4 regions of the Virgibacillus salexigens genome follow, and region 3 is predicted to be linked to each of the others. Evidence: riboswitches for the same ligand, from Rfam matches in the RefSeq annotation. Region 3 holds a riboswitch; each other region holds the start of a gene.
What was found. Region 3 has a riboswitch for S-adenosylmethionine ahead of metK (methionine adenosyltransferase). Riboswitches for the same ligand answer to the same signal wherever they lie in the genome.
Positions count from the first base shown of each region.

Region 1 (6,164 bases), 1.1 Mb from region 3:
CTTGTTTATTGATAAATTGTTCTAGCACATCAGATGGAAGATCACTGGTCAAAAACCAAACAGCATCTATGTCGGGTGCTTTGGTTAAGTCAGTATAAGTAGAAAATTCTAATGAATGAGATGAGCCAATCCCAATTAATTCAAAACCAAGCGATTGTAACTGTTTTATTTGATTTAACTTCTCTTGATTAGCTTGCTCCAATCCATACACCGCAATTGTCTTTTTGCGTATGTCACCATCTGTTCGTTCAAACGGGGAAGATAATAACCAATTTATTGCATCTGCCTCCTTAGTGACAAGGCTTGCTTCTTGACCAGTGGCTGTGGCGATTGCCTGATCTAAAGTAGCGAGTAAATCATGAATCGACTCTAAACCAATGGATAATCGGATCGTCTCTTCTGTGACACCACTATCCTTTAATTCTTCAGCAGTTAACTGTTGATGGGTAGTTGATGCAGGGTGGATTATTAATGATTTTGCATCCCCTACATTAGCTACATGAGACCACAATTCAATGGAATCAATCAGTTTTCTTCCAGCTTCCCGCCCACCTTTGATACCAAAGGTAATAATTGATCCGGCTCCCTCGCTAAAATATTTTTTCGTCAATCTATAGGAAGGGTGTTTTTCTAATCCCGGATAATTTACCCATTCAATGGAAGGGTGGTCTTCTAAAAAAGCTGCAATCTCTTTCGCATTCTTATTGTGCTGACTAATCCGCAAATGTAATGTTTCTAATCCTTGTAGCAATAAAAATGCGTTCTGCGGACTAATGCACGCCCCTATATCGCGTAGTAATTGCACTCTTAACTTGGTTGCGAATGCAGCGGGACCAACATCAACAAACTTAAGTCCATTGTAGCTTTCATCTGGTTCGATGAAACCAGGGAATTTTGAGTTATTCCAATTAAACCTCCCGCCATCAACAACTACACCACCAATTGCGGTTCCGTGACCTCCAATCCACTTCGTTGCAGAGTGAACTACAATATCTGCACCCCAAGCTAAGGGTTTAGCAATATATGGTGCAAACGTATTATCAATGATTAATGGAATATCATTTGCATGTGCAATTCCGGCCACTTCTTCTATATCAAACACCTGTAAGCTTGGATTGGTAATGATTTCTCCAAATACAGCCTTTGTCCTTTCTGTAATGGCAGCTTCAACTTCAGATTTATTTGTGCCATCAACAAATTTTACGGTTATGCCATATCGAGGAAGCGTATTTGCAAATAAGTTATAGGTCCCTCCATAAAGATTACTATCTGCTACAATTTCGTCACCTGCACTAGCAACATTAAGTATTGCAAAGGTAATGGCTGCCATCCCGGAAGCAGTGGCTACAGCTGCGACACCATCTTCAAGTGCTGCAATTCGCTGTTCGAATGCATCTACAGTGGGGTTTCCTATTCGTGTATAGATGTTACCAGGTTCTGTTAAACCAAACAGGTTTTGCGCATGTTCGGTATCTCGGAACACATAAGAAGTTGTTTGATAGATTGGTACTGCTCTAGAACCAGTGCTAGGGTCAGGCACCTGCCCGCCATGCAATAATATTGTTTCTGGATTTTGTTGATTAAATTTTACCATGTAATAATCCTCCTTGAAATTTGGGTCTGGAGGAAGAGGAAGAATGAAAAAGCCCTCTTCTTAAGAAGAGGGCTTGGGTTTATCCGTTCCTCCTCTTATCTTCCAGATCACAGATTTGATCTGTAGGATTTAGCACCGAAAGAGTAATCTTTTGAATCACTTCCAGGTTGCCGGGCTTCACAGGGCCTATTCCCTCCACCACTCTTGATAAGAGATGTTTTATTAGTAAATTACTGAATATTATATAAGCATTCGCTTCTACTTGTCAACTCGTTTTGAGAAATTTCTATCTTAGATTTTCGCATTTCTTCTAATCGGTCGTTGATAACTAGCCAACATAAAGTTGATTAAAGCAATCCAGATAAATAAGAAAGCAATCAGATGTGCGGAAGTAAATGTTTCATTATATAAAAATACACCTAAAAATAACATAAGCGTTGGTGCAATATACTGCAAAAAGCCAACCATTGCTAGGGATATTCGTTTCGCACCATTAGCAAAAAGTAATAAAGGTACAGCAGTCATAATTCCTGCACCCATTAATAATAGATTCGTAGTTGAAAGGAATGAAACAAATTGAAAAGTGTTATTCGGAAGTAACACCAAATATAAAACAGCAATTGGTACGATAAGCATTGTTTCTATCGTTAACCCAATCATGGGACCAATATCCACCTTTTTTTTGAGCAACCCATAGAGTCCAAAACTAACTGCAAGTAACAATGATACCCAAGGGAATACTCCATAGCTAAATGTTAAATAAATGACTCCTATAGCTGCTAGTATAATAGAGAGAACCTGACGTGAACTGAAAGATTCCTTTAACACAATAATACCAAGTAAAATACTAATAAGCGGATTAATATAATATCCTAAGCTAGCTTGAACAACATGATTGCTATTTACAGCCCAAATAAATGTAAGCCAATTAATGCTAATAACAATAGTCGCTAAAGATATTCCGAATAATTTCTTTTTATTGTGTAGCAATTGTTTCCACTCATGAATAAAGTCCGGCCATCGTCTCATAAATAAAACGATTAAAAACATAAAAATAAATGACCATAGAATGCGATGAGCCAACGTTTCTCCTGGAGATACATCGTCCAAGAGTTTCCAGTAAATCGGCAAGAACCCCCAGAGGATGTAGGCTCCAGCAGTATAAATCATCCCAGACTTATCCTGTTTTGTATTCATATGTTCCCTTCTTTCCAAGAATGTTATCTATATAGTAAGCAAGTTTAGAATTACTTATGGAAAAAAGCAATAACAATGCTCTCGCGAAGATTTTTACTGTAGCAATAGTTGGAAATATCTATTACTTCATTCTCACTACCATAGGAGCATTTATCTGTTACAAAATAACAAAAAATTACAAATTTCCTATTTATTTCTGAAAATTCAAGTGATAAGATAAATATATGCCGGCAAACAATATTGTAGGAGGTAAAAAATGAAACGAAAATTGTCTATTTCGATTTTCGCATTTGTACTGTTGCTTACTCCTTTGCATATTGAAAATGTATTAGCCGCTGAAGAGGTTGTCAAACCATCTAACGAATTGAATGGAAAAGTAACAGAAGCAATAAAAGATGTAACTGCAGAAGGAAAAGAAGGAAAAGTCGAAATTAATGGAATGACTGTTCATATTGATCAGGACTATATTCAGGTTGATAGGGATAAGAAATCTGTTACTCTTCATGAAGAGAAGCCGATAACGAATCAACGAATTCGTTTAGAAGGAGCAACTATCGCGCATGGTATCGTATTCATCCCTCCAGAGCGCCAAAATAACAGTTACCCAGGACAAGGTCATGTACAAACATTTTTAATGTTAACAGATACGGATGGGCCAATTGGTCCTTTGAGTATCGAAGGGGATATAGATGTTAATACTTCGAATAATAAAACAGGTTCTTTCACAGAGGATTTTGCCAATGTGGAGGCAGACTGGAACTACCTTGAAATGTTTGACGAATATGAATATGAATTTGCGTTCACGCCTGTTGAAAAAACAAAGTTTTATGAAATAGAAACGAACTTAAATGTGGAGTTTTTAACTGATCAAGACAGCGTAACAGAAACAGTGGGTCCTATTTTAGCGAATAAAAAAGCATTTGAATATCCATGCAGGTATTTCGATCCTAGGGAAGTAAACGTGCCTGGTCAATGCCATGGCGGCGACTTTACTACCCAATTATTATACGCTGATCCATATTCTGATAAGGTAATGTTTACACCGGATACGACGACGATGAGTCAGGTTCCTCCGGAAGATCGCGTACCATGGAACAATGAATTAAGAGGAGAATACATTGCAGAATATATTGATAGATATGGTGACCCTACAAAAAAAGACCCTGACTTCGCTTGGAAAGATTATGATATACATCACATCATTCCGAGAGAATATGGAGGATCAAATTATTTTAATAACTTAATTCCACTGAAAAGGGAGTTTCATTCACAAAATGTGACGCCTTGGTGGACAAATTATTAGACAAAAAGAAAAAGACCATTTATGTTAATCTACATAAATGGTCTTTTTAACCCAGAATCCAAGTTGTCTAAAAAGGAGGGTTTGAAATGAATGAGGGCCTAATATATCGAACCATTTCTAATTTAAAGCAAGCGTTAAAGGATAATATATTACTCGTTCCGAATTCAAATGGCCAACCAGTTAAAATGCATTTTCAATTCAATGAACCAATTTCGAAAGAAGAAATAAATCAAGTGGAGCAGTTTGAGGAAATAACATTACCGTCAGATTACCTCTATTTCTTATCTTTACATAATGGGGCGACCCTGTTTGAACCATGGTATGGAGGGCAATTTGAATTATATCGTTTAATTAACGTTAGTAAAACGAAAAGGGCAGGATTGTTTCCTGAGAATTGCTATCCGATTGGCGACTGGAATGGCGAATATTTACTTATTGATGTTAAAAAAACGAAGGATGATCACTACCTGCTTTGGTGGGATTCTAGTATTGAATCGGATACCAAAGATTTGCAAATGAATTTTAGTTATTGGCTCTACCAATTTATCGTTACCAAGGGTTCTAAATTTTGGGAGAAATAATATCTTCTTACAGAACTTTCTAGAAAACGCTTTCATTCATGTTGTCCTTCGAATATGATGGATAGTAGGTAAACAGTTTACAAGAATTAGATAGGGGGATGACGATGAAAAGCACAGATAAGCAATTAGAGACAAAGGTAATTCACGGTGGGTATGACTCAAAGGATATGTTAGGAAGCTTAACAGCACCTCTATTTCAAACATCTACGTTTACATTTGACACTGCGGAACAAGGTGAACGACGTTTTGCTGGAGATGAAGAGGGATTTATCTATTCCCGAATTGCAAATCCAACAGTCCAATTATTAGAGGAACGTATCGCTGCATTAGAAAATGGCGAGCGAGGGCTGGCATTCGCTTCTGGAATGGCCGCAGTATCTTCGGTTTTAATTGCTTTAACCAAAGCGAATGATCATATCTTATGTTCTTCCGGTCTCTATGGATGTACGTATGGTTTATTAAGCATGCTTAAGGAGAAATACAATATTCAACATGATTTTTCACAAATGGAGAATGAACTAGCAATCAAAGCTCAAATAAAGCCAGAGACAAGTTGTATTTATATTGAGACGCCAATTAATCCAACGATGAAGTTAATTAACTTACGTACAGTTGTAAAAGTTGCTAAGGCATATAATATTCCCGTGGTTGTCGATAACACGTTTTGCTCCCCATATATCCAACGACCGCTGGAATTGGGCTGTGATGTTGTTATCCATAGTGCCACAAAATATATTGGAGGTCATGGCGATGTTATTGGTGGATTAGTAGTTGGCAGCAAGGAATTCTTAGATAGTGTTGCCATGTCTACACAAAAAGATATTGGGGGAGTGCTTTCTCCTTTTGATGCCTGGTTATTATTAAGAGGATTAAAAACGTTGCCAATACGACTTGATCGTCATGCCGATAATGCAGAAAGAATTGTTGATCAGTTAAGGAGGCATCCAAAAGTTGTTAGCGTTTATTATCCAAACCATTTCGACCATCCAGATTATTCCATATACCAACAGCAAATGGAACGGGGCGGCGGTGTAATATCTTTTGAAATTGATGGAGATAAGCAGGATGTGCAGCGGTTTTTAAATGAGCTTTCTTTTATAAAACTTGCGGTAAGTCTAGGGGATGCGGAGTCATTAATTCAACATCCTGCTACAATGACACATGCAGTTATTCCCGTAGAAGAACGGCTGAAAATGGGAATTACGGATCAACTTGTACGATTATCTGTTGGGTTAGAATCTTGGATAGACATTTGGGATGACTTGCAGAAAGCGCTGGATAACTTATAAGTAATTAGGAATAATCACGTCTGTTCCAACAATAGATTGGTATAGACGTGTTTTTATATGTTTTCATTTTACATAAAAAGGGGATTATTCAGTACAATAATTTATTATAATAGAAAATAGTAAAGGAAACGATTGCATAAACATTCAAACTAACGAGGAATATCTTTCTGTGCTATATTATTGTTGGAAGAGAAAATAAT
Region 1 covers NZ_CCDP010000001.1:488,769-494,932, forward strand. Annotated here, with positions in the region: gene BN990_RS02350 (PLP-dependent aspartate aminotransferase family protein) at 1-1,594, opposite strand, end outside; SAM riboswitch class I at 1,687-1,808, opposite strand; gene rarD (EamA family transporter RarD) at 1,886-2,791, opposite strand; gene BN990_RS02360 (HNH endonuclease signature motif containing protein) at 3,048-4,094, shown strand; gene BN990_RS02365 (SMI1/KNR4 family protein) at 4,181-4,675, shown strand; gene megL (methionine gamma-lyase) at 4,780-5,964, shown strand.
Region 1: it holds a riboswitch for S-adenosylmethionine, as region 3 does, so the genes downstream of both, BN990_RS02350 (PLP-dependent aspartate aminotransferase family protein) here and metK (methionine adenosyltransferase) in region 3, are expected to answer to the same signal.

Region 2 (6,164 bases), 1.5 Mb from region 3:
GTACTTGTATTATTACCATATATTAGTTTGAAAGCACGTACATTAGATGCCCTTACATTTGGAGATGAAGTAGCAACGGGATTAGGAGTAACGGTAGAAAAAGAGCGATTAAAGGTGGTAGCTGCCTCAGTAGGCTTAGCTTCTGCTTGTATTTCAGTTAGTGGCGGAATCGCCTTTGTAGGATTGATTGGTCCACATTTAGCTAGGAAGTTAATTGGTCCCACACATCGTTTTCTTATCCCATTATCGGCGATTGCTGGAGGATTGTTACTATTGGCTGCAGATACAATTGGTAAGGCGATCCTTCAACCATCAGAAATACCAGCTGGCATTGTTGTAGCTATTATTGGTGCACCTTATTTCTTGTATTTATTAAGTCGTTCGTAGTACGAATAGTGTTTTAAAAAAATGGATAGGAAAAGGAGTTATGTGGATGAAGCAGTTACGTATTAGCTTCGTTTGTCTGTTTGTTTTAGTATCCCTTGTAGCTTGTGGATCTAGTAATGAAGAGGGAAAAGTCAATCAAGAAGGAGAAAGTGACACAGCAAATAAACAGGAAATATCTGATGAAACCCGTGTTTATAAAGGACCACAGGGGGAGGTAGAGATTCCTGCTAACCCAAAGCGTGTAGTGATAGCTGATCAAGATTATGTTGGTTATGCTTTGGCATTAGGTGTTACGCCAATCGCAACGACAGGTTGGATTTTTGAAACACCTTACTTCAAAGACCAGTTACAGGATACAAAAAAAGTAGGTGATAAAACATCCATTAACATGGAAGAGGTTATTGCTCTTGACCCAGATTTAATTGTCACTTATTCAGAAGATAAAAATGAGGAATTATCAAAAATCGCACCTACTGTCTTAATACCTTATGCAACTTATGGTTATCGCGATATGTTAACGGAGTTTGGGAAGATTCTAAATAAAGAAGAAGAAACCAAAGATTATTTTACGGCGTTTGATAAGAAGATCGAAGAAAAGGAAACAGAATTAGATGATGTCATTAAAAATGATGAAAAAGTAGTTATCTTAGAATTAGCTGAAAAAGAAATGTATCTATTTGGTGAGTCTTACGGTAGAGGTGGAGAAATCATTTACAATGAACTCGGTTTAAACGCACCAGAGAAGGTTATTGAAGTTACAAAAGAAGAAGGCTGGGCTTCGATCTCATTGGAAGCTGTGCCAGAATATTTAGAGGAAGCAGATCATATCTTTATGGGTGTCCGTGAGACGGAAAATGGGGACACAGAGGAAAGAAAATCCGATGTTACCTCATTAACCATTTGGGAGAACTTGCCTGCGGTTAAAGACGGAAATGTATATGAATATGAGGTTAACAATATGTATTTTACGGATCCAATAGCTTTAGAACATCAATTAGATTTTATTGTTGATAGTCTAAAATCAGAGTAAACGTATGATCATAAAAAACCCCTTCCACAAAAAGCGAAGGGGGTTTTTACTACTCTTCTTGTTCTTTTCGTTCAATAATTTTATCAACAAGCAAACCAATTTGTTCTTTTACTGCGATTGGGTCGTATCGATAGAAGGTATCAAAATCATTATAAAAGATTTGATCTTGCTTATTAGCATTTAAATTTTGCCATACAGCTGAGTCTTTTAAATCTTTAAGAGCAGTTCCTTCATTTTCTGGATCGTAGGAAGTTAAAAACATATAATCAGCAGCGTATTCTGGAAGTACTTCTAACGATATTTGTTTCGTACTTTCACCACCTGCGTTCTTTTCAGGCATTTTTAATCCAAGGGCATTGTATAAGGCTTGCCCACCTCTGCCAGCATTTTCACCAAATGTCCATAGTTCACCTTTATTGGTCAGCTCATATATCCCAAATGTATCATCTGAGTCAATAATACCCTCTAATTTTTTTCTACCTTCTTCGGCTTCTTGATTAAATTCCGTCATAAATTCTTCAGCTTTTTCAGGTGAACCGACGATATCACCAAATAGATTAACTGTTTCCTCAATATCAGATGTTGTACCGTAAGGGATATGAATCGTTGGTGCAATTTTAGATAATGCCTCATAATTATCATCATACATGACAACAATTAAATCTGGATCTAATTCTAATACCTTTTCCTCATTTAATGGATAGCCGACATCTGTAGCATCTTTTAGAAGATCTGCGATAAATGGATTATCAAACGCGGTCGGTTCCACTCCGACTACATTTGCTCCTACAGAAAGTAATTCTCCACCATAGTAATCGGTAACAATTCGTTCCGGATTCGATGGAATTTCAACGGTACCTTTGGCGGTTTCGAATTCACGCGTGCTATCTTCTTTTTCTTGGTTACTCTCATTTTCTTCGGCGTTATTGCTCCCACTACATGCTGCTAGGAAGGTTAATAGAATAATGAGCAATACATAGATAAATTGTTTCTTATTCATTCGTGTACTCCTTTTTAAACATCGTTTAAGATGATGATTGGTATAAATGCTTCAAAAGTTCTTTGTTTTTCGCATTAAATTTAGCGTTATGAGAAGATACTCTTGCTTTGGCAGCTGCATCTGGCTCTAGTAATAATTTGGCTTGGTTAACTGCATTAGCTGCGTCTACAAAAGCCCCTGCAATTAAATGAACTTTACCATCAAAGGCTAGTATATCGCCAGCAGCATAAAGCCCTTCAACGGATGATGCAGATTTAGATGTGCCTTTTACAAAGAAATCGTTTTCTATTTCAATATGAAGGGGGCTTTCTTTAATAAAGGTTAGTTCCCTTTCATAACCGTAATTAATAATTAGATCATCTGTTTCTAATCTTATTGACTCGTTGATTTCATGGTTATGAATACTTACCGCGTCAATTAGATTTCCTTCTTGATTTGCATGCAACTTCTCTATCGTTGAATTGAGATGAACATGGACGGATGAATTCATTAATTGCTGAATTTGGGCCTCATGACCTTTAAATTCATTTTTGCGATGTACAATATGTACTTGATTAGCAATAGGCTCAAATTCATTTGCCCAATCAATTGCAGAATTGCCTCCACCAGAAATAATAATGTTCTTTCCTTTAAAATGTTCAAGGCTTTGTACCGTATAGTGGAGATTGGTTACTTCAAATCGATCTGCTCCTTCAATATCGATTTTAATCGGATTTAAAATACCACCACCAACAGCGAGGATAACGGTTCTACTTACATATTGATTCCCAGAGTTAGACGTAAGGACAAATAACTGATCTTCATTCTTTTCGATTTTTGTGACTTTCTCATTTAGAACGATTTCTGGATCAAAAGTCACAGCTTGTTCCGCCATTTGATCAATTAATGTTGCTCCAGTTACTGGGGTTAATCCGCCAACATCCCAGATCATTTTTTCAGGATATACATGTACTTTACCACCTAGTTTCGGTTGATATTCTATGATGCGAGTGGATAAGTCCCGCATGCCGCTATAAAAAGATGCATATAATCCTGCTGGTCCGCCACCAACGATCGTTACATCTGTTATATCTGAATTTCGCATATAAGTACCTCCTCCATTTATGATAATGAGAATCATTATCACTAATTTTATTATACAGAAATTTTAGAGGAACGCAATAAACGATAGGTAAAATTACATAAAGGAAAGCGGAAAATTTTAAAATTTTTTCAAAATAGTGATTGACAGAATGAAAGAAGCGTAGTAATCTAATAATCATCATAATTATATTAACGAATACTTCTTATTCAGAGAGGTGGAGGGAATTGGCCCTAAGAAACCTCGGCAGCGGACTGTTAAAAGTACTGTGCCAAATCCAACAAGCTACTGTGCTTGGAAAATAAGAAGAGAGCGCCACATATGGAATCTCTTCTTGATTAAAAGGAGGGATTTTTCTTTTGTAAACACCTTTAAAACCGATTCATCAAGGATTGTATGATCGATCGTGAACACAAAATGTTTACATGTTCATAAAATTTTAATACTTCTTATCCAGAGAGGTGGAGGGACTGGCCCTAAGAAACCTCGGCAGCGGACGATTAAGTACTGTGCCAAATCCAGCAAGCGAATGATGCTTGAAAGATAAGAAGAGGGTAATGGATAGCCTCTTCTTTGATGAAGAGGCTTTTTTATTTAGAAGGGGAGTGACAGCATGATTACGTTTGATCAAGTAACAAAAATATATAACGGCAAAGAACAGCAAGTAAAAGCATTGGATCAGGTGAATTTACAAATTGAAAAGGGAGAAATATATGGTGTGATTGGTTTTAGTGGCGCAGGAAAAAGTTCTCTCATCCGCTGTGTAAACCTATTGGAGCGACCAACTTCTGGGAAAGTAATCGTAGATGGTCAGGACATACTCAACCTTTCAGCAAAGGAATTAAGGGAAGCAAAACGAAGCATTGGAATGATATTTCAACATTTCAATCTATTAAACTCGAAAACGGTGTATACCAATGTGGCTATGCCTTTATTATTAGCTAATATCCCAAAAAATGAAGTGAAAAAGCGAGTTGACGATTTATTGGCATTTGTAGGACTAGCGGATAAGGCAAATAGTTATCCTGATCAGTTATCAGGAGGGCAAAAACAGCGTGTTGGAATTGCACGTGCATTAGCCACAAAGCCAAAGGTGTTGTTATGTGATGAAGCAACGTCAGCACTCGATCCAGAAACAACCAAGTCGATATTGCAATTATTAAAGAAAGTAAATGAAGAATATAATTTAACGATTTTAATCATTACTCATGAAATGGGTGTAATTAGGGAAATTTGCGATAAAGTGGCCGTTTTGGATAGTGGAAAAGTGGTGGAAGCTGGTTCTGTATTTGACGTATTTTCCCAACCTCGAACAGAGATAGCCAAAAATTTTGTACGTTCCGTGATGCATGATGAGATACCGGAATCGGTTTATCAACTCGTAAAAGCACAAGACGAACGACATCAGATATACCGTATTGTATTCGTTGGATCTTCAGCAGGCGCTCCGTTACTATCGCAAATAGCTAAGCAGTATGCTGTCGAAGTGAATGTTTTATTTGGGAGTATTACGGAGTTACAAGGTATTCCTTTTGGCAATTTAATTGTCAAATTTGATGGAGACGAAAAGGAAATTAACCGAGTGATCATGCATATTCACCAACAAGATGTCACGATAAAGGAAGTGTTAGCAGATGTTAGTTGATAACCAACAAATTGTAGCAGCATTATGGGAGACAATCCTAATGGTTGGTATTTCTTTACTTTTCTCCTTTGTGATAGGACTTATATTAGGAATTCTATTAGTGGTAACAAGGAAAGGACATTTATGGGAGAATAAAGTGGTTTTTACGGTTTTGAACGCATTTATAAACATCTTTCGATCAATTCCATTCATTATACTTATGGTCGCTGTCATTCCGTTTACCAGATTAGTGGTTGGCACATCAATTGGTACTGCGGCAGCAATTGTCCCAATGATTTTGTATGCAGGTCCCTATATTGCTAGATTAATTGAAAACTCTCTATTGGAAGTTGACCCAGGAGTAATGGAAGCAGCTCAAGCAATGGGGGCAACACCGTGGCAAATTATTATTCGTTTCCTTATTCCAGAAGCGTTAAGTTCTTTATTATTAGGTATCACTATTGCAACCATTGGGCTAGTAGGCGCATCTGCGATGGCAGGAGCTGTTGGCGGTGGTGGTCTTGGTGATCTAGCAATCACCTATGGATACCAACGCTTTGATACAACGGTGATGCTGATTACAGTTGGTATTCTTGTCGTTATGGTTCAAGGACTGCAATCAACCGGTAATTTCATTTCTAAGAAAATAAGAAGAAGATAAGATAAAAAGGAGCGAACAGCATGAAAAAATTATTTGTGTTTTTAGCACTTATTCTATCAACAATCGTTATTACTGCTTGTTCTAGTAGTGATGCAGCTACAACAGTAAAGGTAGGGATAAGCGGATCCGACACAACCATTTGGGAATATGTAGCCAAAAAAGCAAAAGAGGAAGGGATAAATGTAGAGATCGTCCGATTCTCTGATTATGTGCAGCCAAATCTAGCTTTAGCTGAAGGTGAAATTGATGCAAATGCTTTTCAAACGGTATCTTATTTTGATGCCTTTATAAAGGAGCATAATCTAGATTTAACACCAATTGCCACGACCGTTATTGCGCCAATGGGATTGTATTCTGAAAAACATGATCAACCAGAGGATA
Region 2 covers NZ_CCDP010000001.1:88,829-94,992, reverse strand. Annotated here, with positions in the region: gene BN990_RS00470 (FecCD family ABC transporter permease) at 1-387, shown strand, start outside; gene BN990_RS00465 (iron-hydroxamate ABC transporter substrate-binding protein) at 434-1,417, shown strand; gene BN990_RS00460 (ABC transporter substrate-binding protein) at 1,467-2,417, opposite strand; gene BN990_RS00455 (NAD(P)/FAD-dependent oxidoreductase) at 2,443-3,501, opposite strand; SAM riboswitch class I at 3,701-3,806, shown strand; SAM riboswitch class I at 3,945-4,048, shown strand; gene BN990_RS00450 (methionine ABC transporter ATP-binding protein) at 4,112-5,143, shown strand; gene BN990_RS00445 (methionine ABC transporter permease) at 5,133-5,783, shown strand; gene BN990_RS00440 (MetQ/NlpA family ABC transporter substrate-binding protein) at 5,804-6,164, shown strand, end outside.
Region 2: it holds a riboswitch for S-adenosylmethionine, as region 3 does, so the genes downstream of both, BN990_RS00450 (methionine ABC transporter ATP-binding protein) here and metK (methionine adenosyltransferase) in region 3, are expected to answer to the same signal.

Region 3 (6,164 bases):
TGAATACACCGTTTGGACCCCAGCCATGTTCATCATCACCAATTAAACGACGATATGGATCAGCTGATAACGTTGTTTTTCCTGTGCCAGATAATCCAAAGAATAAAGCAACGTCTCCTTCTTTACCTACATTGGCAGAACAATGCATAGATAACACATTTTGTTGGGGAAGCAGATAATTCATGACGGAGAAAATGGATTTCTTAATTTCTCCTGCGTATTCGGTTCCACCAATTAGAATAACCCTTTTTTTAAAAGAAACGAAAATAAAAGCTTCTGAATTTGTTCCGTCTTGCTCAGGGTTTGCTTTAAAAGTAGGAGCTGAAACTACTGTAAACGCAGGTTGATGATTTAATAATTCTTCAGCTGTCGGGGTTATAAAAAGTTGTCGGGCGAATAAATTATGCCATGCATATTCATTGATTACTTGTATTGGAAGCCGATAATCATGATCTGCACCGGCAAATCCTTTGAACTGAAAAAGCTCTTTTTTGTCTTGTAAATAATTAATTACTTTGCGATACAATTTGTCAAAAACTTGTTCTTCGATAGACTGATTAACTGTACCCCAATCAACATTCTTTTCACTCACTTCATCACTTACAATAAATTTATCCCTAGGAGAGCGTCCTGTATACTTACCTGTTGTAGCTTGAACAGCACCAGTTGCTGTAAGCATCCCTTCTTCTCTATCTAAAATACGTTCAATAAGTTGTGGTACTGTTAAGTTGGTTTGTAAATGATTATGGGTATATAATTCATTAACCAAAGGTTTTTCCACCATTTTCATATTAACTACCTGCCTTTTAGTAAGATTGTATCAACGTCGAAACCTAAACGACCTTATCATGTTGAATATGTTTATTAGTATAACACATTAATAAAAATAGTCCATACTAAATATATAATAATTTTATTCAATTATCCTATAATGTTGAATCATGACAGCAAATTACTTCTTTTCCTTTTATTATAAGTAAAAATCGATAGACAATACGACGAAAGTAGTTGACACAAACGTTTTCTTTCGATAAGCTAAACTTCGAACGGATACTCTCTTATTCAGAGTTGGTGGAGGGACAGACCCGATGAAACCCAGCAACCATCACAATGGTGAAAAGGTGCTAATCTGATGCAAGGAACATCTCCTTGAACAATAAGAGCGAAAGGCGGGACAATCCTTTCCTCATGTATAGTAGGAAGGGTTTTTTTTGTTTTCTTTAGAACCTTTAATACTGAATGAGCATAATTGATAAATAGAGTTCCGTAACTGATATGTAAAAGGAGGATTTAGCAACATGGCTGCTAATCGTCGTTTATTTACTTCTGAATCTGTAACAGAAGGCCATCCTGATAAAATATCTGACCAAATTTCAGATGCAATATTAGACGAAATATTAAAAACAGATCCTTATGCACGTGTTGCATGTGAAACGACCGTGACGACTGGGCTAGTACTTGTAGCTGGAGAAATCACGACAACAACATATGTTGATATTCCTGCAATAGTAAGGAAAACCATTAAAGAAATAGGGTATACTCGAGCAAAATTTGGATTTGATGCCGATACCTGTGCTGTGTTAACTGCAATTGATGAACAATCGCCAGATATTGCAGGAGGTGTAGATACTGCTTTAGAGGCGCGTCAAGGAACGATGAGTGATGAAGAAATTGCAGCTATTGGCGCCGGAGATCAAGGATTGATGTTTGGTTTTGCTTGCGATGAAACCGAAGAGTTAATGCCTTTACCGATTTCGTTAGCACATAAGTTAGCTAAGCGCTTAGCTGATGTTAGAAAAGATAAAACATTAGATTATTTACGACCGGATGGGAAAACTCAGGTGACCATTGAATATGATGAGGCGGATGAGCCGGTAAGAATTGATACAATTGTAATCTCTACACAACATCACCAAGATCTGACAACAGAACAAATTGAAAAAGATTTAATTGAACATGTCATTCGGCCTGTTGTACCAAAGAAACTGCTTGATGATAAGACAAAGTACTTTATTAATCCTACTGGTCGTTTTGTGATTGGTGGACCACAAGGAGATGCAGGTTTAACAGGGCGTAAAATTATTGTAGATACGTATGGGGGATATGCACGGCACGGTGGAGGAGCATTTAGTGGTAAAGATTCCACCAAAGTAGACCGATCTGCCGCTTATGCAGCTAGGTATGTTGCTAAGAATATTGTTGCAGCGGGTTTATCGAAATCATGTGAAGTACAATTAGCATATGCGATTGGTGTGGCAGAGCCTGTCTCAATTTCGATTAATACATTTGGATCAGGAGTAGTCGATGAAGAAAAACTAGTAAAAGCTGTAAGAAAACTATTTGATTTACGTCCAGCTGGTATAATTCGTATGCTTGATCTACAAAAACCAATCTTTAAGAATACTGCAGCATATGGTCATTTCGGCAGAACCGATATCCAATTCCCGTGGGAAAAAACCGACAAAGTTGATGAATTAAACGCGCTTTTAAAACAATTTTAAAAAATGATAGAAGAATGACAAAAGAGTTTTCTCATTTCAAGCTGGGGAAGCTCTTTTTTTGATATCGTGTGTGTTAAAACCTAAGGTATATCACCTATTTACAGTGAATATCTTACCAGACAAGTTGGGATTATATAGAAAAAAAGGGTGAAAAATGATAGAAGTTTACCTATCTCCGTGTTAGAATATTACTGTATCATTTCGGTTTTGTTACAAATGGGTTACAGCTCAGGGTGATACGTTTATAATTGACGAGAGAAGGTTTATGTTATGTGTGGTTTTATCGGAATGCTATTTGATGAACCAATGGAAAGGTCAGCTCAAGAAATAGCTAACTTCAAAGAACAAAATAATATAATAACGCATCGCGGACCAGATGACGAAGGATACTATTTTGATTCCTATATGTCGTTTGGGTTTCGGAGACTAAGTATTATTGATATCGAAAGTGGTACACAACCATTAAGTTATCATGATGAACAAATATGGATGGTTTTTAATGGTGAAATATATAATTACTTAGAGTTAAGGCAGGAACTAGTAAATGAAGGTTATCATTTCGAGACGAATTCCGACACTGAAGTAATTGCAGCTTTATTTACTAAATATAAAGAAGAGGCATTTCAATTACTAAGAGGAATGTTTGCGATTTTAATTTGGGATAAACAAAATGAAGAATTGTATGGTGCCAGAGATCCATTTGGAATTAAACCCCTTTTCTATTATGAAAATGATAGAGGGATGAGTTTTGCTTCGGAGAAGAAAAGTATCGCATTAATGTTGGAAAAAGAAGAAGTAGATCAAGATGCTTTACAGCATTATTTAAGTTTTCAATATGTTCCAGAACCAATGACAATGTCTAAGGGTATACACAAGGTGGAACCTGGTCATTATTTTAAGAAAAAACCAGCACAACCGATCATGTTTACAAGATATTGGCATGCCTCTTTTCAGCCAATGAATAGATCGAAACAAGATTGGATTGAACAGATTCAAGATGTTATGTACGATTCAGTAGATGTCCATATGCGTAGTGATGTGCCAGTAGGGTCGTTTTTATCTGGTGGAATTGACTCAACGTTAATTGTTTCTATAGCAAAAACGATAAACCCAAGAATAAAGACGTTTTCCGTCGGTTTCGAACGAGAGGGATATTCTGAAATTGACGTTGCGAAAGAAACTGCGGATAAATTAAATGTGGAGAATATATCCACAACCATTACACCGGAAGCATATATTAAAAATCTTCCACTTATTATGTGGCACATGGATGATCCATTAGCTGATCCTTCTTGTGTACCTCTTTATTTTGTTTCTGAAGAGGCACGGAAACATGTGAAAGTAGTTCTATCTGGAGAGGGGTCCGATGAATTATTTGGAGGATATAATATCTATCGCGAACCAGAATCCTTAAAGGTATTTGAAGCCATTCCAACTCCAGTAAAAGAATTGCTTGCAAAAGTTTCAACGGTGTTACCCGAAGGGGTGAAAGGCAAGAGTTTTCTCGATCGAGGTACAACCCCTTTACGTGAACGCTATATTGGAAATGCCAAGATGTTTGAAGCAGAGGAGAAAGAAAAGCTACTCAAAAGTTATAATGAGCAGTTAGGGTATCAACAAATTACTAGGAAATTATTTGATCACGTTAGGGACTATCCATCTGTTAACCAAATGCAATATGTCGATATTCATACATGGATGCGTGGAGATATTTTATTAAAAGCAGACCGAGTTACAATGGCAAACTCTCTAGAGTTACGCGTCCCTTTCTTGGATAAGGAAGTCTTCCAAGTTGCTAGGCAACTTCCTGTTGATATGAAAATTGCTAATGGAACAACCAAACAAATACTAAGAGAAGCATCCAGAGGGATTATTCCTGACCATGTATTAGACCGGAAAAAATTAGGGTTTCCAGTTCCGATACGTCACTGGTTGAAAAATGAATTAAATGGTTGGGCAAAACAACTTATTCGAGAGAGCGAAACGGACCATTTGCTGCATAAGGGTTATATTTTAGAATTATTACATGCACACTGCCAGGGAAAGGCAGACTATAGTAGAAAGATATGGACAGTTCTAATGTTTATGGTATGGCATCAAAACTTTTTGGAAGGTAAATTGGATATGCATGAAATTAAAAAGAGAGAACAAGAGAAAGAGTTGGTACGATCTTAGAGAAAAAGATTAGGAATGAAGATGGTGAGAAATCGGTTTTAATTTCATCATAAATTGGGTTTCTATCCAATTTTAGTCTTTTGAATTAGACAGGCAATCTCCAGACAACAATGGTGATTGCCTGTTCTCTTATTTTGTTTCCATTACTATTTCAGTGAATAAATTCGTTGCGCCTCATTTAAATACAGTAAAAAAATTTTACTGATCAAATACCTGTTTGTATCTTTTTCCTTTTTCCACGTAGGACGTTCTAACACGTTCCATTTCCTTGTAATCTGCTTCGGTTAGTTCTCGTATTACTTTAGCGGGACGACCGAGTGCCAGTACATTTTCTGGTATTTTCTTACCAGGGGAGACTAAACTTCCTGCACCAATAAAAGCATTCTCACCTATTTCTGCTCCGTCTAAGATGATAGAACCCATGCCGATTAATGCTTTGTTTCGAATAATAGCAGAATGGAGCGTTACCTGATGTCCTACAGTTACGTCGTCCTCAATAATTAGTGGTTGGTTTGGACTTTGATGAAGCATAGATAGGTCTTGAATACTTATGCGTTTTCCAATTCTTACCGGAGCTACGTCCCCTCGAATGACCGTCTTAAACCAAATACTTGATTCTTCACCAATTGTAACATCGCCTATTATCATAGCATCGGGTGCTACAAACACAGATTCATGAATAATTGGATAAAAGTCTTTATATGGATGTATCATTTGAATCCTCCTGGAAAATATGATGATATAAATAGTATACCAAATATAACATGTAGTATCGTAGATCGGAGGCAGCGAGTTGATTAAGCATCATGTTCTTCACTCCCCCAGTAAATTAATGTTCACTGTATATACAAAAATTTTTCCGCAGGTAAATAAGGAATTGAGCTATTGGCAAACACGAGCAGCTGCCATTCCGGATGATGAATTAAGAACACAAGCATTAGCAAGTATAACTTCAAAACGATTTCACTGTCAGGGAGGATCTGTTTTTGCTTTACTTGCTGAAGAAAAGTGGGAGAGTGCAGTTCGATTTGTTGTAGCATATCAAACAATAAGTGATTACCTTGATAACTTATGTGATCGAAGTACGTCTATGGATTCTGCAGGTTTTCGGATGTTACATACATCAATGAGAGATGCATTGACACTCACAGATTACTCAACTAATTATTACAGCCTAATCCAATATAAAGATGATAATGGATACTTGCAGGAGCTCGTACAAACTTGTAGAGAGGTTATAGCTAGCTTGGATAACCTAGCTGTATTTCAAGATAATTTATTATGGTTGGAAGGACTTTATGAAGATTTACAAGTACATAAACATGTGGTTCCGAATGAAAGAGAAATACGGTTGAAAAGATGGTCAGATATCAAGAATGACTACTCATTACAATGGTATGAATTTTCGGCAGCTACTGGATCAACACTTGGGATATACAGTTTAGTATGTTATGCGTTAGCAGGTAGAATAAATGACGAGATGACCGG
Region 3 covers NZ_CCDP010000001.1:1,621,618-1,627,781, forward strand. Annotated here, with positions in the region: gene pckA (phosphoenolpyruvate carboxykinase (ATP)) at 1-790, opposite strand, end outside; SAM riboswitch class I at 1,056-1,163, shown strand; gene metK (methionine adenosyltransferase) at 1,299-2,501, shown strand; gene asnB (asparagine synthase (glutamine-hydrolyzing)) at 2,772-4,676, shown strand; gene BN990_RS07400 (gamma carbonic anhydrase) at 4,875-5,390, opposite strand; gene BN990_RS07405 (tetraprenyl-beta-curcumene synthase family protein) at 5,470-6,164, shown strand, end outside.

Region 4 (6,164 bases), 510 kb from region 3:
TTATACATTTTATGAACGCGTTTTTTATATGAACACGTTCATATTAACATAATAATAAAATATATCAACCGCTCCTAAATGGATTGAAAAATTCGTTTTAAAATTAAAAAACCCCCTAGATAATAATAACTAGCCCTGGGGGGGATTAGTGTTATTTGTCCATTGATCCATTTACCATAAAGTCAACATATTGTTGAATCATTTGATCATTAAATAGAGTGACCTAATCTCCCTTATGAATACGATAATGCGTATACACTTGTAAACAAAAAATAGCAAAAAATACCTATTGAAAGAGAAATCCAAGCTATTAAGACTTGTTTCATTCCATCCGTTTCTAGTATTTAAGCACCCGAATAGCGCAGACTTTTAGCATTTTCCTTTATTGCTTTTTCCTCCTGAAAAAGCTATCGAATAATTCGATAGCTTTTTTTACCTTTAATTCGTTACCTATCTATTTTTAAAATAACCTTTCCATAGCAAAATGCCAATTACAACTTGGAAAACGATAAATCCATATAACCAGACGGAAAGCATAGGATTTACAAACATATTAACACCTCTTCACATGCTTTATGCCTTAGTAATACTAATACGAAAGTTACACACTTGTTTTCTCTGCTTGATTATAAGAATAGGTGTGACGATTTAAAAATGGTGCAGTAATGATAATTGTGAATATCCCAATGAAAGTTGCTACTGCTCCTGCTGACATGGTACTTGGAATAATTCCTCCAAAATACAGAATGAGATAGGATAACACACCAACAGCCATAGAAATTTCAGCTGCTCGTGCTGGCGCTTTTCTTTTTCCATAAATAGCATGTAAGATTGGTCCTAAAGTTCCTGCAGCTACACCAGAAATACCAATCCACATGACATCACCCATATAAGCAGGAGGTCTTACTACAATTAGAAAGGCAACTAACCCTATAATTGGAACAGTTACACGACTAATAATGAGAGCAATTCGCTCTGCCTTTTGGTTATCTACTTTAATTATTCCTCGTTTTACTAATACTTTTAGAAAAATATCATTGGCAAACACCGTTGAAATGGAAACAAATAGACCATCCGTTGTAGACATTGCAGCTGCCAGTATAACAACACCAAATATAGCCACAATAATAGCCGGAAATGCCCAGACAATATATTCCATTAATGCTACATCCGCGCTAACTACCGTATCCCCTAATGCAGCACGACTATAGATGCCACCAAATAAAACAACAAGTGAAAATATACTAGCCACAATGTACGTGACAATCATCTTTCCTAGATCTTTCTCATTCTTCAACCCTAACACTTTATTAAACAAATGAGGGGCAGAAGCGAATGCCCACTGAATCACGATGGCACCTACCACAACACCAATTGAATAAAAATGCGTCGATTCTGGGTTAAAAATACGCACCAAATTTTCATTTTGATTTGCTAAATTCGACGTAATTCCACTAAATGTTGCTGTTATACTGCCTTCCCAAAAAATAACGATCCCCGATACAAATATAAATAGACCGCCAATTCCCATCATCACTGCTTGAACAGCGTCCGTGTAAATATCAGCAAATGCCCCTCCAGCGAAGACATACAGAATAACAATAGCTGCAATTACAATTAAACCTGTGGTATAAGGGATATGTAATAAATATTCAAATATACGGGCACCTGCGACGAATTGCCCAGCAATATAAAATACATTAAATAATAATATAATCCCCGTACCTACTCGTAATATATCACTCTTATAAAAATCACCGAGCCAATCAGGAAGTGACAGTGATTTTTGTCCATTATTTAACTTCCTTACTCTTTTCGCTACCATAATTACACCAATTGGGCCACCACCAATCATTGCCAAAAACAGCCAAAGGTTAGATAATCCCCAGTCATGCGACCAGCCTGGATAACCGAGAAACGTAGCGGCACTTAAATAAGTTGCTGTGAAGGACAGACCAAGCACATAAGGACCAAGATTCCCCCCACCAATCGCAAAATCCCTCACATTCTTGGTTTTTTTTGAACTGACCAAGCCAAGCAAAAACATCACAACTAAAAAAATAGTAAAACCGATCCATGTATAGATCGTAACTGTACTCATCTCTGTCCCTCCTTTCTCACGGTGCTTTATTTAATTCATTCGCACAGTTCTAAACTGTTGTTTGAGCTTTTCTAGCTGGGTGATTGTCCGGTACATGTCTACGTCCTTTACCAAACATATTCTCTCTTAGTGTCTTCCCCTCATATTCTGTACGATAGATGCCACGCTGTTGCAGTTCCGGTATAACGTAATCAACAAATTCCTGGAATGTCCCTGGTGAATAGGACTGGGCAATATTAAACCCATCTGCATCGCCAACGGTAGCCCATTCTTCAATTTTATCGGCTATTTGTTCGGCAGTACCAATGAATTTCACCGTCCCATTCCCAAGTCCATGATTCTTCACTGCTTCACGTAGTGTCCACTTTTTATTTGGGTCCTTAGTGTACATATCTAAATTACCCTGTACTGCTTCTGTTTCCATATCTTCTATATATTGATCTGGGTCATAACTTGAGAAATCAATTCCTGTATGACCAGATAATAAAGCAGCTGTCCCCTCGTAACTGACCTGTTCTTTTAATCCTTCATATTTTTGATACGCTTCTTCTTCTGTCGAACCAATAATTGGTAGAATCATTGGAAAGATTCGTACATCTTCTCGATTACGCCCTTGCTTTACTGTCCGATTTCGGATATCGGCTGTATAATTCTTTAATGCATCCAAGGAATGATTTTTGGTAAAGACTCCCTCCGCATGTTTAGCTGCAAAATCTCTTCCTTTTGGAGAAGCACCAGCCTGAAAAATGACAGGTGTTCGCTGTGGAGAGGGCTCTACTAAATGCGGGCCAGGTACTTGAAAGAATCTTCCTTCATGATTAATTAAATGTACTTTTTCTGGGTCAGCAAAACGATCATTCTCGCGATTATAAACAACGGCATTTGCTTCCCAGCTTTGTTCCCAAAGTTTGTACACAACTTCCAAAAATTCATCTGCTCGATCATAACGCAATTCTTTTGGCAGTCTACTAGTAAGTCCCAAGTTTACAGCTTCACTTTCTAAATAAGAGGTGACGACATTCCAAGCCACCCTTCCATTTGTTAAGTGATCAAGCGTAGAAAGCTGACGAGCTAGTGAATACGGTTGTGCATATGTTGCTGATATCGTCGGTGCAAATCCTAGATGTTCTGTTACAGCAGCCATAGCTGCTATTGGAATTAGTGGATCATGAGCTGGAAGCTGTACTGCATGCTCCGTTGCAGCCTGATGACTATTGTTATAAACGCTGTAAGTTCCTAATACATCGGCAATAAATAGAGAATCAAATTTCCCTCTCTCTAGCAATTTAGCAATGTCCATCCAGTAGGTAAGTGTATTATGTTTAACTCCTTCATCCTTTTCATGCTTCCACAAGCCTGTCGAATGTGGAGAAGGTGAATTCTGAATAAATCCGTTAAAGTGAATTTGTTTAGCCATATCCAACTCTCCCTTATGCGTTATCCTAAATTAAATCTTTACCACTCTGGTGATTTTCATCCTCCCCTGATTGATGGTAACTCATGAGGATTCGGTGCCCCCGTGCTAACCTAGGAGACGGTTTAGTCGTCATAGGCATTAAGTGCATTTACACTATGTGCCAAAGCAGACCCTGCTTTCAAAGCTACAGCTACGAAGATTGCTTCAGCAATTTCATGGCGGTTTGCCCCCGCATGTTTTGCATTTTTCGTATGAAGGTCAATACAATATGCACAGCCTGTGGTATGTGCTGATGCCACTGCAATTAGTTCCTTTTCTTTCTCAGTCAGGTAATTCGTTTGGATTGCTTGTTTATCAAAATCAAGAAATGCGTCAAATGTAGCCCCATTTAATGCTGCAAATTCCTTTAATCGGTTAAAATAAGACGCCTGATACAAATTATCAGTTCCTTCCCCGTCATACGCATTCAATGCATTAACTCCATGGGCTGCTGCTGATCCTGCCTTTAATGCTGCTGCAACAAAGATAGCTTCAGTTACCTCTTCTTTTGTTGCTTTTTGTTTCTTCACATTGCCTACATGTAATTCAATGCAGTATGGGCATCCTGTAATATGTGCTACAGCAACGGCAATTAATTCTTTTAGCTTTGCCTGCAACTCTCCTTCAGCTAAGGCCTGATCATTAAAAGCAAAAAAAGTATTACATGTTTCTGGGGCATATTCTCTAAGCTCTTGAATCCGTGAGAAATAAGATTTTTTATACAAACTCTCCGTTATATTACTCAATGTTATCGCTCCTTTAATAAATAAATCATTTCACTAATTAAATATAACTTTTCCCATTCATTTAGTTGGATTAATGGAAGAGGATATACGGTTTCTATAATGACCAATGAAAAAACCCCTTCCGATGAGAAGAGGTTGCTGTATCGCCTACATTCTCTCATCTTTCAAGCAAATGCTTGCTGGAATTAGCACCTTGTTATATGTAACGGTTGCTGCGGGATCACTGGACCAGATTCCTCCCCCGACTCTAGATAAGGAATATTCAATTTAATTAGTAAGAATTGTACACAATAATACCGAATACCGAAAAATGTGTCAAGTATGATTTTTTACATTTTTCCGATAAGATCTTTTTAATTGTTGGTTAAGAGACTACAATTCTATCTTTTGACCTATTCCTAGCGATTTCGCTTTTACATAAATTCCTTTAGCTACGACAAGATCAAAATAGGCAGCTCCAACGGATTTAAAAAAAGTAATTTCTTGATCTGTTTCTCGCAATAATCGATCTCCACCACCAACATCACTTAACTCTGCGTGGATGTGAGAAAATTGCCAATCACTTTCTTGATTCGCATAAATTAACTCACCAGCTTCTTCTTTTATACTGGCTAAATCATCCACAATAATCTTATCAACTGTCTGAATGGTTTTTAGATCTACTTCTCTCATGCTAGGCAAATACGAACCAACCCCATTTATATGCATACCAGGTCGTAGATCATTTCCATCGAATACCGGATTATCCGACCTTGTACTACAAGCAATAATATCGGACACTTGCATGACTTGCTTCGGTGAATCCACTACTTTGATTGGAATCGTAATCCCCCAGGTCATTAATGCTTCTTTGAATGTGTACGCCTTTTCGATCGTCCGATTAAATAGGATTAATTCTTGGATATCACGAACTTCCAAAACACCTAGGACTTGTTCAAAGGCCATGGCCCCCGTTCCAATCACTCCCAATGTTTGTGCATCCGTTCTAGCTAATTTTTCTGTCCCGATCCCGCTCAGTGCTCCTGTACGTAAACGAGTTAAAAATGATGCACTCATCATACAAATATGTTCCCCATTACTAGCGTCGGTTAATACTAATGCACCTTGAGTAGTTGGCTTTCCTTGTTTCGGATTCTCAGGAAAAATACTGACTAATTTCACGGAGGCAATTTCCTGTGATAAGTCTGCACTTGGCATATATAGACTCGAAGCTTGATGCGCCGGTATGTCAATGACTGTCCGATGCGGATTAGTAATTTGCCCTTTCTTTTTAGAAATTAACCCTTGCTTTACATCATAGATTGCATCGTTCATAAAATAATGATCCTTAATTTCTTGCTCTGAAAGAATTAACATAGCTTTCTTCCTTTCATGTATATGTAATAGAAAAGTGCAAGCGCAGTTATGAGAATATCGGCATAAAACCTTTCTCAAATCGCATCTTGCACATTATAAACCGACTATTTTTTAAAGATTCCTTTTAATACAAAGGCAACGTTAGCTGGACGTTCGGCCAAACGACGCATATTATAACCAAACCAGTCATCTCCATACGGCATATATACACGTACTTTATATCCTTCGTCGACTAATCGTTCTTGTAATTCAATACGAATTCCATAAAGCATTTGAAACTCGAATTGGTCACGAGGAATATCATGCGCTTTTTCCAGTTCTTTGGTATAAGCAATAATACTGTCATCATGCGTTGCAACAGCTGTGTAATTCTCATTCAATAAGTTCTTTTTTATAATTTTTTTATAGTTATCATCGACATCCTGTTTATTTGGAAATGCCACTTTTTCGGACTCTTTATAAGCACCTTTAACTAAGCGAAGATAAGGGTTGTAGCTATCTAATG
Region 4 covers NZ_CCDP010000001.1:1,116,340-1,122,503, reverse strand. Annotated here, with positions in the region: gene BN990_RS05035 (sodium:solute symporter family protein) at 602-2,101, opposite strand; gene BN990_RS05030 (LLM class flavin-dependent oxidoreductase) at 2,151-3,518, opposite strand; gene BN990_RS05025 (carboxymuconolactone decarboxylase family protein) at 3,641-4,294, opposite strand; SAM riboswitch class I at 4,458-4,561, opposite strand; gene BN990_RS05020 (ornithine cyclodeaminase family protein) at 4,676-5,659, opposite strand; gene BN990_RS05015 (proline dehydrogenase family protein) at 5,764-6,164, opposite strand, start outside.
Region 4: it holds a riboswitch for S-adenosylmethionine, as region 3 does, so the genes downstream of both, BN990_RS05025 (carboxymuconolactone decarboxylase family protein) here and metK (methionine adenosyltransferase) in region 3, are expected to answer to the same signal.